2 regions of the Desulfobacula phenolica genome follow, and region 2 is predicted to be linked to the other one. Evidence: riboswitches for the same ligand, from Rfam matches in the RefSeq annotation. Region 2 holds a riboswitch; the other holds the start of a gene.
What was found. Region 2 has a riboswitch for cobalamin ahead of BLT94_RS12375 (TonB-dependent receptor plug domain-containing protein). Riboswitches for the same ligand answer to the same signal wherever they lie in the genome.
Positions count from the first base shown of each region.

Region 1: another riboswitch for cobalamin. It lies ahead of BLT94_RS19820 (TonB-dependent receptor plug domain-containing protein); the one in region 2 lies ahead of BLT94_RS12375 (TonB-dependent receptor plug domain-containing protein).

Region 1 covers NZ_FNLL01000017.1:46,719-54,296, forward strand. The annotation lists gene gpmI (2,3-bisphosphoglycerate-independent phosphoglycerate mutase) at 1-252, opposite strand, end outside; gene rsfS (ribosome silencing factor) at 242-640, opposite strand; gene nadD (nicotinate-nucleotide adenylyltransferase) at 637-1,284, opposite strand; gene obgE (GTPase ObgE) at 1,287-2,282, opposite strand; gene rpmA (50S ribosomal protein L27) at 2,279-2,533, opposite strand; gene rplU (50S ribosomal protein L21) at 2,553-2,864, opposite strand; cobalamin riboswitch at 2,998-3,182, shown strand; gene BLT94_RS19820 (TonB-dependent receptor plug domain-containing protein) at 3,417-5,405, shown strand; gene BLT94_RS19825 (DUF2162 domain-containing protein) at 5,472-6,194, shown strand; gene BLT94_RS19830 (MotA/TolQ/ExbB proton channel family protein) at 6,197-6,808, shown strand; gene BLT94_RS19835 (DUF2149 domain-containing protein) at 6,789-7,124, shown strand; gene BLT94_RS19840 (cobaltochelatase subunit CobN) at 7,155-7,578, shown strand, end outside.
Region 2 covers NZ_FNLL01000006.1:321,148-328,725, forward strand. The annotation lists gene BLT94_RS12365 (tetratricopeptide repeat protein) at 1-854, shown strand, start outside; gene BLT94_RS12370 (sirohydrochlorin cobaltochelatase) at 914-1,705, shown strand; cobalamin riboswitch at 2,030-2,214, shown strand; gene BLT94_RS12375 (TonB-dependent receptor plug domain-containing protein) at 2,350-4,329, shown strand; gene BLT94_RS12380 (adenosylcobinamide amidohydrolase) at 4,345-6,363, shown strand; gene BLT94_RS12385 (cobaltochelatase subunit CobN) at 6,451-7,578, shown strand, end outside.

The sequences.
Region 1 (7,578 bases), on a different contig from region 2:
TCTTACAAAATCCTGCAGCACTTTTCGACCGGCACCGATATTCATGTGCCCGACTTCCGAGTTGCCCATGGTTCCCTCTGGAAGTCCGACGGCATTGCCTGAGCATAAAAGTTTGCAGGTTGGAAATTTTTTTATCAGAGAATCCAGAAACGGCGTTTTGGCCAGTGCAAATGCATTCCCATGTGTTTCATCACGTATTCCCCAGCCGTCAAGGATCATTAAGATATTGACAGGGTGGGAATTAGAACTCATCGTCGGTCTCCTCTGATCTGTAAGCGTCTTTAAATTCGGAAAGATCTATCCGTTTGGCATCGGCCCACAAGCCTTCGATATCATAAAACGATTTTTTTTCAGATTCGAAAATATGAATAATGACATCTCCGTAATCAAGCAAAGCCCATTCACCTTCTTTAACGCCTTCTACACCAATGGCTTTTTTTTTCTGATTTTTCAAGCTTTTGATCAAATGTTCTGCAATGGATGTCACCTGGCGGTGGGAACTTCCTTCAATAATGACAAGGGTGTCGGTATAAGAGGTGAGCGCTTTGACATTAATGGCGGTAATTGATTTTGCCTTTCTTTCAAATGCCGGAATAAGATATGGTTTAAGATCGTCTGGTAATGCGATGGGGTTTGTCATTTATACAATTCCTTTGCTCTAATAATTTTTTCAACATTTGCAGGCACAAACTCTTTTATGGATTTATTGTTTTTGACCCTTTCCCGGATCATGGTGGATGAAATATCTATTCTGGGCACCTTGCAAATGATAATTTTCTGTTTCTTTGTATGGGAAAATGTATTGTTCTGTTCATTAAAGATGTACCCCTTTGATATGTTTTCGTCAATAAAAGAGGTAATGGCATGGGTGTTTTTCCAATCTCCTCTCAACATGATGATAATGGGAACTGCTTTGAAAATTTGATCCTTTTTTTTCCAAGTGGTTATATCTAAAAAAGCGTCAGATCCCATTAACAGAAAAAAAAAGGTTTGCAGGCCATATTCTTTTTTAAATTCTTTGATGGTGTCAATGGTAAAAGAGGGGCCTTTTCTGAGCAATTCTTTATCAGACACCCAAAAATTTTTATGACCCTTTAAGCTTTCTTTTACCATCTTAAATCTTTCACCGGCAGGTGCAAGATTGATGTCAGGTTTGTGGGGAGGTGTTGCAGAAGGGATTAAAAATATTTTTTCCAGGCCACAGGTTTGTTTGACATGCTGAAGAATTCCAATATGGCCATTGTGAAAGGGATTAAATGTTCCTCCGAAAAGTCCCACTTTCATTTTTAACTCTTTGTAAGCTTGGATGATAAAAGCTTTACAAGATCTTTTACCCCTTTCCCGGTTGCAGCTGACAGAGTCAGTACCTGGATGTTTTTTAATGCGTTTTGGAAAGCATCAGCTTTTTCCTGTGTATCCGGCAAGTCCATTTTGTTGAGAACTACAATCTGCATCTTTTGGGCCAGAGATTGGCTGTATTTGGACAACTCATTGTTGATCAGGTCAAAAGATGTCAGTGGAGACTCCGGATCTATCTGGGAAACATCAATCAGATGCACCAGGATGCCTGTCCTTTCAATATGCTTTAAAAAACTGATCCCAAGGCCGATTCCTTCATGGGCACCTTCAATGAGACCTGGGATATCGGCCACAGCAAACGGTTCTCCAAAAGGAGGTTCAACCATCCCAAGGATAGGGGACAGTGTTGTAAACGGATAGTCGGCTATTTTGGGACGGGCTGCTGAGATACAGCTGATAAGCGTTGATTTACCGGCATTGGGTAATCCTACAAGTCCGACATCGGCAAGCAGTTTTAACTCTAATTTCAGATGTATTTCAATCCCGGGGAGTCCTGGCTGGGAATACCTGGGTGCCCGGTTGGTGGAACTTGCAAACCGTTTGTTGCCTCGGCCTCCCATGCCGCCACGGGCAATAATATATTCATCCTCTGTGTCGGTTAGGTCGACAATGATTTCATTGGTATCTGCATTGGAGACAATGGTTCCAGGGGGAAGGGTGATTGTGCAGTTTTTCCCGTTTTTCCCATGTTTTTGTTTGCCCTGGCCTGACTCACCATTTTTGGCCTTGAGCAATTTTTGACGGCGATAATCAAAAAGTGTTCGTTTACTCTGATCAATTTTCAGAATAACATGACCACCATCGCCGCCATCTCCACCGTCAGGTCCTCCAAATTCAATGTACCGTTCCCTTCGGAAACTTGTGCATCCTCGGCCACCATCGCCTGACTTGACAGTGATAATTGCTTCATCTACAAATTTCACGCGGCATATACGCTGACTTTTTTTCTGTCGCGGCCTTTTCTTTCAAAGGTCACAACACCGTCAATTTTGGCAAAAATAGTATAATCTTTGCCCATACCAACATTGTTGCCCGGATGGATTTTAGTTCCCACCTGTCTGATAAGAATATTTCCTGCAAGAACATTTTCTCCGCCGAATTTTTTAACACCACGGCGCTGTGAGTTTGAATCGCGACCGTTTTTTGAACTACCTGCTGCTTTTTTATGTGACATCTGAATTTCTCCTTGCTATCTAAACCGTAATGGATTCGATTTTAATTTCAGTATAATTTTGTCTGTGGCCTTTGAGTCTTCTAAAGCCTTTCCGGCGTTTATATTTGAAGACCAGTTTCTTTTTGTCCTTTCCCTGCTCAAGAATGTGCGCTTTGACTGCAGCATTTTCAACTTTCGGACTTCCAAGAGTGATGGTTTCACCATCTGAATACATGAGGACATCATCAAATTCAACCTGAGAACCTTCCGTACCATCAAGCTTTTCAACTTTCAGGATCTGTTCTTCATGAACCTTATATTGTTTTCCCCCGGTTCTGATAACTGCGTACATTTTTAAACTCTCCTTATTATTTCAATACTTTTCGCAATTTTAAAAAACTCTGAATTCTATATTTATTGTCTGAATTTGTCAAGATAAACATATTTGAAATTTTTATATTGACTTAGATTCTTTTTTAATTTAAGTCAATATAAAAATTTCAGGTGCCTGTTAAGGCACAATAGGGAACCCTGTGCGAATCAGGGATGGGCCCGCCGCTGTGATCGGAGACGAACGCTGCATTTATGTCACTGGCTTTATAACGCTGGGAAGACGCAGTTAATAGGATGACCCGAAAGTCAGAAGACCTGCCTGAAAAAGTTTAATCTGTCATACCTCGTGGACAAGGGTGGGGCAAATCCAATCTGTGGAAAAATCAGGGAACCTCAGATCATTTATCAATAAAATGGTCCGGGGGTTTTTTTTGCAAATCCCCGGCAAAAAAGGGGAGGCCTTGGAAAAAAGGTGCCTGAGCAATATCTGGATGTAAAATTAAAATTGTTTTTTTTTCATTCCTGCTGTGAGCTTTTTTTTCACGTTCCCCCGATTTAAAAGGGGAAAAATATGAATAAATCCATATTGGCAGTCATGATGGCTGCTGTCATGTTATTGGTGCCTGTCATGGGGCAGTCTTTGGCTTCTGATAACAATCAGTCTGAAACTAAACTTGAGGATATTGTTGTAACAGTAGGAAGAGTTACAGAATCCAAAAAAGAGATTGTCAATAATGTTACCGTGATTGATGAGCAGGAAATCCGACTGTCGTCTGCCAGGGATGTTGGCGATCTTTTAGCGCAAAAAGGCATCGGTGCCATCAAAAAATATCCTGGAAATCTGACTACAATAGGCATCAGGGGATTTAGAACAGATTCCCATGGGAATGACCTGAAAGGGCATGTGTTGATTCTGCTTAACGGTCGAAGAGCGGGCACTGGAAATGTGGCAAAAATTATGACCAAAAATGTTGAGCGTATAGAAATCATCAGAGGACCGGCATCTATTCTATATGGGTCTGCCGCTGTAGGTGGGGTTGTGAACGTGATTACCCGCCAAGGAAAAGGCAAGTTGTCTGCTTTTGGTGAAGGAAATCTGGGCAGTTTCGGGCACGAAGATATCAGTGCCGGTTTTGCAGGAGAGTATAATGGGTTTGATTTTTCCGGCAGTGTCACAAGAGAGACGGAAGATGATTATACCACAGCCAATGGAACAAAATACCATAATACCGGGTTTGACAGCAGGGAAAGCATCAGCATGAATATGGGGTATACACCGTTTCCCAATAATCGAATTGCGTTTCTTTATCACGGTTTTAATGTGGATGAAGCCGGTTCTCCAAGTTATTTAAGCCAGAATGATCTGGATGATTATACAGACAAATCAAATTATTCTTTTGATATCGTACTGGACGGCCAGACAACAGATTCACGCTTTGTTTGGAAATTAAAATATTTCCAGGGTAAAGATGAGGACACATGGAATGATCCAACCGGCAGCAACCCTGATGGATGGGATGACGCAATTTTGTCCGAACAAAAAACAGAGAGCAAAGGTATCCAGGCCCAGATTTCAGTTGATTTAGGGCAGGCGCTTATTACCACCGGTTTTGACTGGGCGGATTACGATATTGAAGCGTCCTGGAATCCCCAAAAAACATCCTATGAAAATCCTGCAGGATTTTTATTGGGTAAACTAAAACTTTTGGATGACCGACTGACTTTGTCTGCCGGATTACGGTATGATACCTATGAGGTGGAGGTCATAGACCCTGCAGGCAAGACTGCGGACGACAATAACCTGACGCCTAATATTGGTCTTTCCTATCTTTTGACGGATTATTTAAAACTGCGGGCAGGTTACTCCGAAGCCTTTGTTATGCCGGGTGCGGATCAGATGGCTGCCGCCTACTCTGTCTTTGGCAGCAACTATGTGGGTAATCCAGACCTTTCGCCTGAAACAAGTAAAACCTGCGAAGGCGGTCTGGATGTTTTTTATAGATCCCTGTCCGGTTCTCTGGGGTATTTTTATACTGATTTTAAGGATAAAATAGAATCTGTCACAAGGACAAACGCAGACAGATCATGGGAAAATGTAGGAGAAGCCAGAATATCAGGTTTTGAGGGAAATCTAAGCGTTGATATTGGCGATTATTTTGGATGGGATTTTGAAATCAAACCTTTTGTAGGATTTACCTATCTGACGGAATATGAGGACAGAATAACGGGTAATGATCTTTTGGAGACGTCAGATTTAACAGCATCTTATGGTATTTCAGTATCTGATTTGAATGGATTTTCAGCAAGACTTAATTTTGCCTATTTCGGAGAAAAGACAATAACCGATTATGAGAGCGGATGGCCTTATCAGGATATAAAAGCCCGGGATTTTACCGTTGCAGATCTGACCATTACCAAAGTTTTATTTGCCACGGATAAAAAAGGCAGATTGGCATTAAATGCCAGTATCAACAATCTGTTTGATGAAGAATATGAATATATAAAAGGATACCCCATGCCGGAAAGAAATTTCTATGTCGGTATGAGATATGATTTTTAATTCGATATTAAAAAAACACAGCCCAGACTTTACCAGTGTCTGTTCTGTTATAAGGTAAATGACTAAATGGAACTTAAATCGCTTATATTGGGCCTGTTTCTATCAACAGGGGCTTTTGCCGTTAAAAGCGGCGGAGGTCTCTCTTATGTTTTTCTGCAGGCGCCCGGCAGAACAAGACAACTTCTGACAACCCTGCTGTTCATGGCAGGGTACGGCATTGTCTTTGCCGTTGCTGCTGCTGTTTTGCTGAACGTCGATCTGATGGCGCATATTGATCTGCTGCAGGTGTTTTTCAAGAGCGGGATGACCCTTCATCTCCTTTTAGCCTTGTTGCTGTTGGTTTGGGGGGGCAATCTGATAAAGAACCGCCATGAAAAACAAACATCCACCAGGGGATGGATTCCCCTGGTGGTGCCCTGTCCGGTTTGTTTTGCCGTCATCCTTTTATCCTGTAGTTTTGTCAGTGCTATTTACCCGGATAATTCCGTGGTTTTTTTCGCTCTCTATGCAGGCTTTATTCTGATCAGCCTGGTTGTGGCGTTCACTGTCAGACGCCTGGTCTCTAACCAGGGAGCTGCCAAATCATTTCTGGGCAGGCTGATGCTTTATATTGCCGTTTACTTTATTCTTTCGGTCATTGTGATTCCACAATTTGCCGATTTGGATAAAATTTACAGGATATCTTTCACAGACAATATGTTTGAGCTGTCCCGGGAGAAAATCATCCTGCTCATCCTGAGCATAAGCGCCTTGATTACAGGCTTTATTAACCCTTTAAAAAGAGAATAACCATGCAGATAATGGCTGTATTAAAAACATTTATTTATTTGATTGCCTCTTCCCTGTTCCTGCCGGTATTGCTGATTTTGTCCTGTTTGTTTGTCTGGATGCTGGTCTATTCCGGCACCTTTTTCAGGCTCTGGCTGGAAAGAAGCCGACTTAAAAAACAGGAACAGAAACTGCCGGAACAAATGATGTCAGGCAGATATCAAAACAGTCTTCCTGTTTCGGTCGCAAGGATTGTGCAGTCCCTGGAGTTCTTAAAAGGAACACATGATCCCATTTTGGTCGTCAACCTGTTAAGGGATGCCGAGCATCGCATGTGGAAATCCCTTGATCCGTTGAAAATTATGATCCGGATAGGACCTGGACTGGGGCTGATCGGCACGCTGATTCCCATGGGTACGGGACTGGCATCCCTGGGTCAGGGAGATCTGGGCCAGTTGAGCCAGGACCTTGTGGTTGCGTTTACCACAACGGTTGTGGGCATGGCCTTGGGATTGCTGGCCTATTTTTATTTTACAATTCAGCGCCGGTGGGTTGAGCAGGATATCAAAAATATGGAACTGGCTGCTGAATTGTTAACAGGAGATACACATGGTCATGAGATATCTGAAACCTAAACAGAACCGGGGCACAGGTTTTTCCGACAATGATCCAATGTCAGGCGTTGCCAACCTGTTTGATTTGGGCCTTGTCTTTATTGTGGGACTTTTGATTGCCCTGTTTGGTGCATATCATATTGAGGACCTGCTGTCGCAGACATCTGAACTGACCATTGTTAAAAAATCTGCAGACGGCCAGATGGAAATTATTTCAAAAAAAGGGAAAACAATAGACGCTGTAAAAGTGACCAAAGAAAAAGCCAAAGGCAAAGGAGAGCGTCTTGGAACCGCCTATAAACTGGCAAACGGTTCAATGATTTATATCCCGGATTAAACACTGTTGCTGTAATTAAGGAAACACCTCATGAAACGTTTGATTGTTCTTCTTTTTTTCTGGCCATGGCATCTGTATGCAGCGGATATGGCTTTTATGGTTTTGGATCATAATTCTTATCTTGCCTGCATGGCTGTAGAAAAACTTGATCTTCCCATTGATATTAAGGTCATCACCAGTCATGACGTGACACGGGATGCTCAAAGAATAAAACAAGAGATCCAGGGAACAAACATTATTGTCGCGGATGTCATGGGCCGGGAATTTGAAACTTTTTTGACGGATCATATTGATCTTGATTCAAAAATCATATATGCCCTTCGCGGTTCCCTTGATAATGAATCGCTCGTAAAAAAAGGGTTTGTGTTTGATTCTAAGGTGGCAGAGTATTACAGCAACCTTTCCAAAGAAAATATTCAAAACATGCTTCGCCTGATCGCCCATCGCCACATTG
Region 2 (7,578 bases):
CCGTATTTAACCGGTTGATAAAACTTCACCCTGACAAAGTGACCCTTGCCTGGAAAGAAACCCTTGTCCATATCCTTTTCGCCCTTGAACGTTACCGGGATGCCCTGCCCTGGCTTGAACAACTGGCTTCAAACTCAAAAAAAGAAAAACAAAAAAAATGGCAGGAGATTCTGCTGCACCAGTATATGTCATTGAATATGAACAAAAAGGCCCTGGAATATGCTGATTTTCTGACCCGGACGGATACCCTGGAACCAAAATGGTGGAAGGCGCTGAGCCATATCCATCTGGGAAACAACCAGTTCAAGCAGGGATTATCCGCCCTGGTCATTTACGGCTACTTGACTCCCATGACCCGTAAAGAGCTTTTGCTGGCGGCAGACCTGTATCTTTCCCTGGATGTGCCGGCCAAGGCTGCATCTTTTTACACGGCTGCATTAAAAGAGAAACAGGATCAAAAAAATATTGCAAAAATAAGCCGGGCCTTTACCATGGCCTATGATCAGGACAAAGCTCTGGAATGGATTGATAAAGGACTGTCCGCTTGTCAGGACATTAAACTGCTCAGGATAAAAGCCCAAATCCTGTATAACAAAAAAGAATATGCAAAGGCAGCAGACGCATATGAAACGCTGGCAAAAAAAATGCTTGAACAAAAGACGGCCTCAAAAAACGATACCCCGGGCCAGGTATGGCTAATGCTTGGGTATTGCGCCATGAATGATCACCAGCTTACCCGGTCGCAGAAGGCTTTTTTAAAGGCATCCAGGTATAAAAAACAGCAAAAGTCCGCCCAAAAAGCCATTGCCTTGATCAAGGCAATGCAAACAAAAAAGAACTGTCAGGTAATGTGAAATCATAATTTTGTTCATCAGGCGGCAGTTTCAAAAAACAAAAAAAGGATATTACAGCAATGACCAGTAAAAAGAATACAAATAAAGATGTTCCCATTATTTTAACTGCATTCGGCACCACTGAACGGGCATTTTCAACCTATGAAAAAATGGGCCAGGTGTTTAATGCCAAATTTCCGGAACATAAAATTCACTGGGCCTATTCCTCGAGAATGGTAAAATGCACCATGAAACGCAAAAAACAGCTTGATTTAAAAGATCCCATTGAAATGGCCCAAATTTTTGCCGAGCAGGGCCACCAATGGGTTGTCATGCAATCACTGCACATGATCTGCGGTCATGAATTCGACCGCTTAGTCACGGAAAGAAGCCATGCAAATATCCGCTCCTCCATTGGCCTGCCCCTGCTGACCTCTTACAATGACTATGAAAAAGCAGCTCTTGCCCTTGAGCCTATGTTCCCAAAAGATAAAGATGAGGCCGTCATCCTTGTGGGCCACGGTACGGACCACCCTGCATGGACTGCCTACCCTGCCATGGAAGCCGTGCTTCGCCGACACTATGGCAACCGTATATTCATAGGTGTGGTGGAATATTTTCCAGATATGGACGATACCCTTCAAAGAATAAAATCTGCCGGGTATAAAAAAGTCTGCCTCATCCCCTTAATGCTGGTGGCAGGCGTCCACTTCAAGGAAGATCTTACCTGCGAAGAAGACTCCTGGCAGAAAACCTTTGAACGAAACGACATCCAGGTCTCAGTGGTTGATCACGGCATCGGTTATATTGATGGCATTACAAAAATATTTTGCGACCATATATCAGATGCATTGGATGTTATACCATTGTAATACCGAATGTGTTTTACCCAAAAAATTCTGAACAAAGAACTATAACACTCGATATTTGAATAAAATGAAACATACACTTAAACAAGGCCTTCTTATTTTTTACCTGATATTGGGCTTGTTTCTCTTTGATCATGTTTTTTGATGAAAACAACAAATTGATTCAGTATCAGAAATCCGTCACACAGGCAACTGACAGGCAAGGTTTAAAAATTTATTAAGCTCTCTCTGATAGAAAATTAATAATATCAGTCTAAAAACGTGCGTGAAAAATTGAGGCCAATAAACACAATTTGTTTTTAACTTGACATTTCAAAGTTATTAGTTAATATTTTTTCCCGTTCAGGTGCTTAAAGCATTTAGCACAATAGGGAACCACGTTGAAATCGTGGACGGGCCCACCGCTGTAATCGGGGACGAACGCTGCAGTATACCACTGACCAAATGGTTGGGAAGGTGCGGCGCAAGATTGATCCGTTAGTCAGAAGACCTGCCTGAACATAGAGGGTATAAACTTTGAGGACGAAGTGACCCTTGTCAAATATCTAAGGATAAAAAAGGGAAATCCCTGGAATGAATAATTATTCAGTCCGGGGATTTTTGTTTTTCCGGACAGGCAATTTTACTTGTTTATAGGAGGTTTTTTCATGTTTAAGCATAGATTTGTTAAGTTGTTTGCAGTGTTATTGTTTATGTGGTCACTGCCTGCCTGGAGTGAAGAAATAGAACAGTCGGAAAAAAAGACGTCGATATTAGACACGATGGTGGTAACTGCGGGAAGAGTGGAAGAAAAAAAAGAGGATGTCACCACCAATATTACAATTGTGACAGAAGAAGAGATCCAGCAGTCTTTTGCCCAGGATCTGGGTGATTTGCTATCCAAAAAAGGGTTTATGATCCGGGAATATCCCAATTCACTTGTTTCAGTGGAAATCCGTGGTTTCAGGACTGAAACCCATGGTAATGATCTGGCCAGTCATGTTCTTATTCTGATCAACGGACGACGGGCCGGAACCGGAAATCTGGCAAAAATAATGCTGGGTAATGTGGAGAGGATTGAAATCATCCGTGGACCGGGGTCTGTCCAGTATGGTGCTTCTGCCATGGGCGGGGTTGTCAATATTATTACCAAACAAGGGGCCGGCAAACCTTCATTCTATGCGGAAGGAACTTTAGGCAACTGGGACTATCAGCAGGCTTCAGCCGGAGCTTCCGGCCAGTTCAAGGCTTTTGACTTTTCATTTGATGCCTCAAAATCATCTCAGGATGATTACGACACTGCCAATGGCGACAAATATTACAACACGGGATTTGATTCAAAAAAGAGAGTTAGTTTCAATACCGGCTGGACGTTTGCGCCTGAAAACCGAATTGGATTCAGCTATACCGGGTATGAAGGTGATGGCATCGGAAATCCTGACTATCTGAGCAATAATGATTTGGACAATTATGTGGACCATGCCATCAAAACCTTTGATTTGGTTTATGATGGGCAAACAGCTGATGGATTTTTGATATGGAACCTGCGCTATTTTAATGGAAAAGATGAGTACGAAACCTTTGATCCGGAAAATTATGGCAGCAATAATTCCTACTTTAGAGATACAGATCAACAGGGTGCGCAGGCACAGCTGACGGCTAAGTGGGATTTCGCCCATATCACAGCCGGTGCTGACTGGACTAATTATGCCATCAGCAATACCTATACCATGGCCGGTGAAGAAAACACTTATGACAACCCGGCGGCATTCCTCATGGCAAAAATCAAACTGATGGACAACAAATTGATTCTATCGGCAGGGGGCCGTTATGATAAATATGAAATCGAAAGTGATGATGGTCAAAAGACTGATGAAACCAACTGGTCCAGCAATTTAGGAGCAGTCTACAAACTGGCACCAGGGTTAAGTGTACGGGCCAATTTTGCCGAAGCATTCAGAATGCCAACCGCAGACCAGCTTTACATGTTTAATGATTACAGCGCCTGGGGGTTTGGCATCTGGTCTGGAAATCCGGATCTTAAACCGGAGGAAAGCAAAACATATGAAATAGGCATGGATTTTTCAAGAGCAGCCTTTTCTTGTGGTATGACCTATTTCTACACGGATTTTAAAAATAAGATTGATTATTCTTATATCCCGGCTGAAGACCTTACCCGTTATGAAAATGTTGAAGGTGCCACCATTTCAGGCATTGAAGGCAGTCTGCAATTGGATATCGGAGCCCTGCTTGACTGGTCATATACACTGGCGCCCTACGGTTCATTTACCTATCTTACCGAATATGCGGATGACGCTACCAAGAAAGATCTTCAGTATACCCCCAATTGGACGGCATCCTATGGTTTAAAGGTTGCTAATTCCGATATCGGCTTCTCCGCAGGCCTGAATTTCAGCTATATAGGTGAGCAGGATATAACCGACTATGAAGGAACCGGTGCCACAGCACTGGGAAGTCATACTGTTGCTGATCTGACTGTTTCCAAAACACTTTTGTCCTTTAAAAAATATGGTGATGTTTCTCTTAAGGCTGAAATTCAAAATCTTTTCAACAAAGACTATGCGGTTGTTCAAGGGTATCCCATGCCGGGTCGTACATTTTTTGCCGGTTTGAAATATTTGTTTTAAAAGGATTATTAAATAATGAGATCAGATAATCGTCGTTTAAGCTTGTGCTTTTTTCTGACCGGTTTGATCCTGATGCTGCCCCTCCCATGTTCGGGAGGGGCTTTTCCCTTAACTGTAACAGATTCCGCACAAAACAAGCTCATTATACAAAAAAAACCCCGGCGCGTGGTCTGCCTGGTGCCCTATATCACAGAAATGATAGGGGCATTCGGCCGGGAACAGGTACTGGTGGGGTTGACCCGTCAAGACCTGGTTTTGTATCCTTCCTTTCGAAAAAATCATGTGGGCGGTTATTTTCATCCCGACATTGATGCAATTGCCAAAACCCATCCGGATCTGATCATTGCAGCTCCTTTTCATAAAGCAGTGATTCAATATTTTGGACCGGACTGCTGCCCCCTGATGGTGATGGAAACAAAAAGCATAGCAGATGCCTTTTCTCAGATGGAAATAATCGGGCAATTGTTTGATTGTGAAAAAAAAGCATCAGAGATCATCCAGCGCAACCGGGAACAATTGGCATTGGTCAAGTCCAGGCTGGGCAACCTGCCGGTCCAACAAAGAAAACGAGTAGTCCGTGTAATGGCGGGCACCACGCTTTCCTGCCCGGGTGACGATTCATTCCAGAATGAAATAATTACCGCCGCCGGGGGCATCCCTCCCAAATGGGAAAAAAACGGATTTGCCGTGCCGGTCAGCCAGGAACAATGGCAGCAGTTCAATCCCCAGATGGTCTACGGATGCAGCAGAAACGAAAAGGCTGTGCAAGCCTTTCTGAAGCAGGACGGCTGGAAAGATGTGGCAGCAGTGCAGAATGGATTTATCAGAATGTTTCCCTGTAATCTGACCTGCCAGGTCTCCACACGGGTGGGGTATTTTGTCCAGTGGCTGGCAACCGTCCTCTACCTGGATCTGTTTGCAGACCCTGAAAAGGCCGTGACCACCAATGCGGTTCTGGATGAATCTCCTGTGGTCCTGGGCCTTGATTATGTTAAGCAGGCTCGGGTGGTGCGGCACCGGGTGGCGGATTCCGAATACAAGTCCCTGGTGATTCGTTTCAACGGCCCCCAGGAGATCCTGTCAACCTTTGAAGGAAACCTGACCGGGATACTGGGAGCAGGCAACACCTATGTGCCCATGCCTGCCAGCCTGGGACACATGGCCTATGGCGTTACCCAGGCACAGGAAGCGATCCAAAAAAATCTGGGGTTTGCCAAAGGTGAATTTAGCACCATGATGACCGGTGCTGACATGGACAACCTGGCCGTGGTAAAAAAGAGCTTTAAAGACCTGGAAGTGACCGCACTGGTAACGGCGGGTGTCAAAGGCAATGCCATGCGCATGTCAAAGGATACCGGCCAATATTTTTCACACGGCACCATCAATATTATTGTCATGACCAATCGTACCCTGCCCCCCAATGCCAGGGCCAGAAGCATTATAACAGCCACCGAGGCCAAATCCGCAGCCCTGCTGGATATGGATGTCCGCAGTTCCTACACACCGTTGACCCACCGTGCCACCGGCACGGGCACTGACAATATCATGGTTGTGCAGGGGGACGGGCCTGTTGAGCGCTTTGCCGGTGGACACAGCAAAATCGGAGAGCTCATTGCCAAAGCGGTCCATGCCGGTGTCACCCAGGCGATTTTAAAGCAAAACGGTCTTGCACCAGACCGGGATCTGTTCCAGAGATTAGCTGACCGTAAGCTGAGGATAGAGGATATTGTCGAGCACTGCGCCTTTGATTATGACAAACAGTTCCTGATTTCCAGAATGGAAAAACTATTGGCAACACCTTATTATGCGTCTTTCATTGAGTCTTCCCTGTCAATCAGTGATGACTATGAAAAAGGGCTTATCAAAGAATTGAGCTTTTTCGATACCATGTGCTGTTCAGTAACTGCCAGGCTGTCAGGAAAAAAAGATATCAGACCTGAGACCATTGATTCGTCCAATGCACTTCCGGTTGTTATGGCTAAAGCCTTTGGTGCGTTGATTTCCGGCATAACGGGTGATCATAATAAAAAATAATAATAACTTCTATCAGGTTGACCACTTGGCAACAAGACAGATACTGAAACCATTAGACACAAGTTCGGCATTTCAGGAGAATGCATTATGTATAGAAACCAAAGTATAATTTTATTGATTGTTGCCTTCCTGTCCCTGGCTTCGACAGCTTTCCCGGCTGACACCAGGGACAAACAAACCCTGACCCTGCTGATGGGGGCGGCAGCTTCCTATAATGTCACCCGGGCCATTTCCCAGGTATTGGAAGACCCCGGGATATCAGGGCATGTGACCCTCCATTATTATACAGAGGAAGATCTGGCCGATGGAAAGATCGATCAGGAGGTCATCAATGAATCCGGCATCATCATCCTTGATGACATGTATCGCACCTTAAGCGAGTATATTCTTGAAAATGCAAATTTCAAGACAACCAAGGTTTACGGTCTTTCCACGGTGCCAAACAACCCTGAAAAAATCATATCCGATCCCGGGATCAAGCAGTATGCCCGTCCCCTTACCCGGAAAAACATATCAAACCTCATCTGTTTTCTGCTCAAGCGGGAATACGGCCTGGCTACGGACTGTGATCCGCCCCAAATCGTTCCGAAAACAGGTATTTTCCATCCCCAAAGTGATCGCATTTTCGAAAGCTTTGAGGCCTATTTTTCCTGGTATAAATCATCAGGACTGTACAAAGAAAAAGGCTTCTGGGTCGGGATTCCTGAAATGAATACCTACGTTTATCCAGGAGAAACCGGATATGTTGTGCGTTCGCTCATCGAAAAGCTGGAAGCAAACCAAATCAATGTGCTGCCGGTATATTCCTACCCCCCGGATACTGCTGTGGGAAAATATTTCTACGACGAAAAAAGCCGAAAATCCAGGGTCAACCTGATTGCGGCCATGTCCTACAAGTTTGCCCCATCCAGTGCCGAAAAAACCCGAAAGCTTTTTGCCAAATTTGGGGTTCCGGTTTTAAATCCCATCAGAGTGCATTTTTTGACCATTCCCCAGTGGGAAAATGATCCCCAGGGGCTTGGACCCATGGAAGTCACCTATGCCATGAGCAACCCGGAGGTTCTGGGCCTGATCGAACCTTCCGCCATAGGCGGCAGGGTGGCATCCCGGGACAAACAAACCGGAAAAGATGTATACACCTATCAGCCCATTGAAAAGAATATCGACTTTTTCATCCAACGCATCAATGCCTGGCGAAGGCTCCAGTCAACGCCC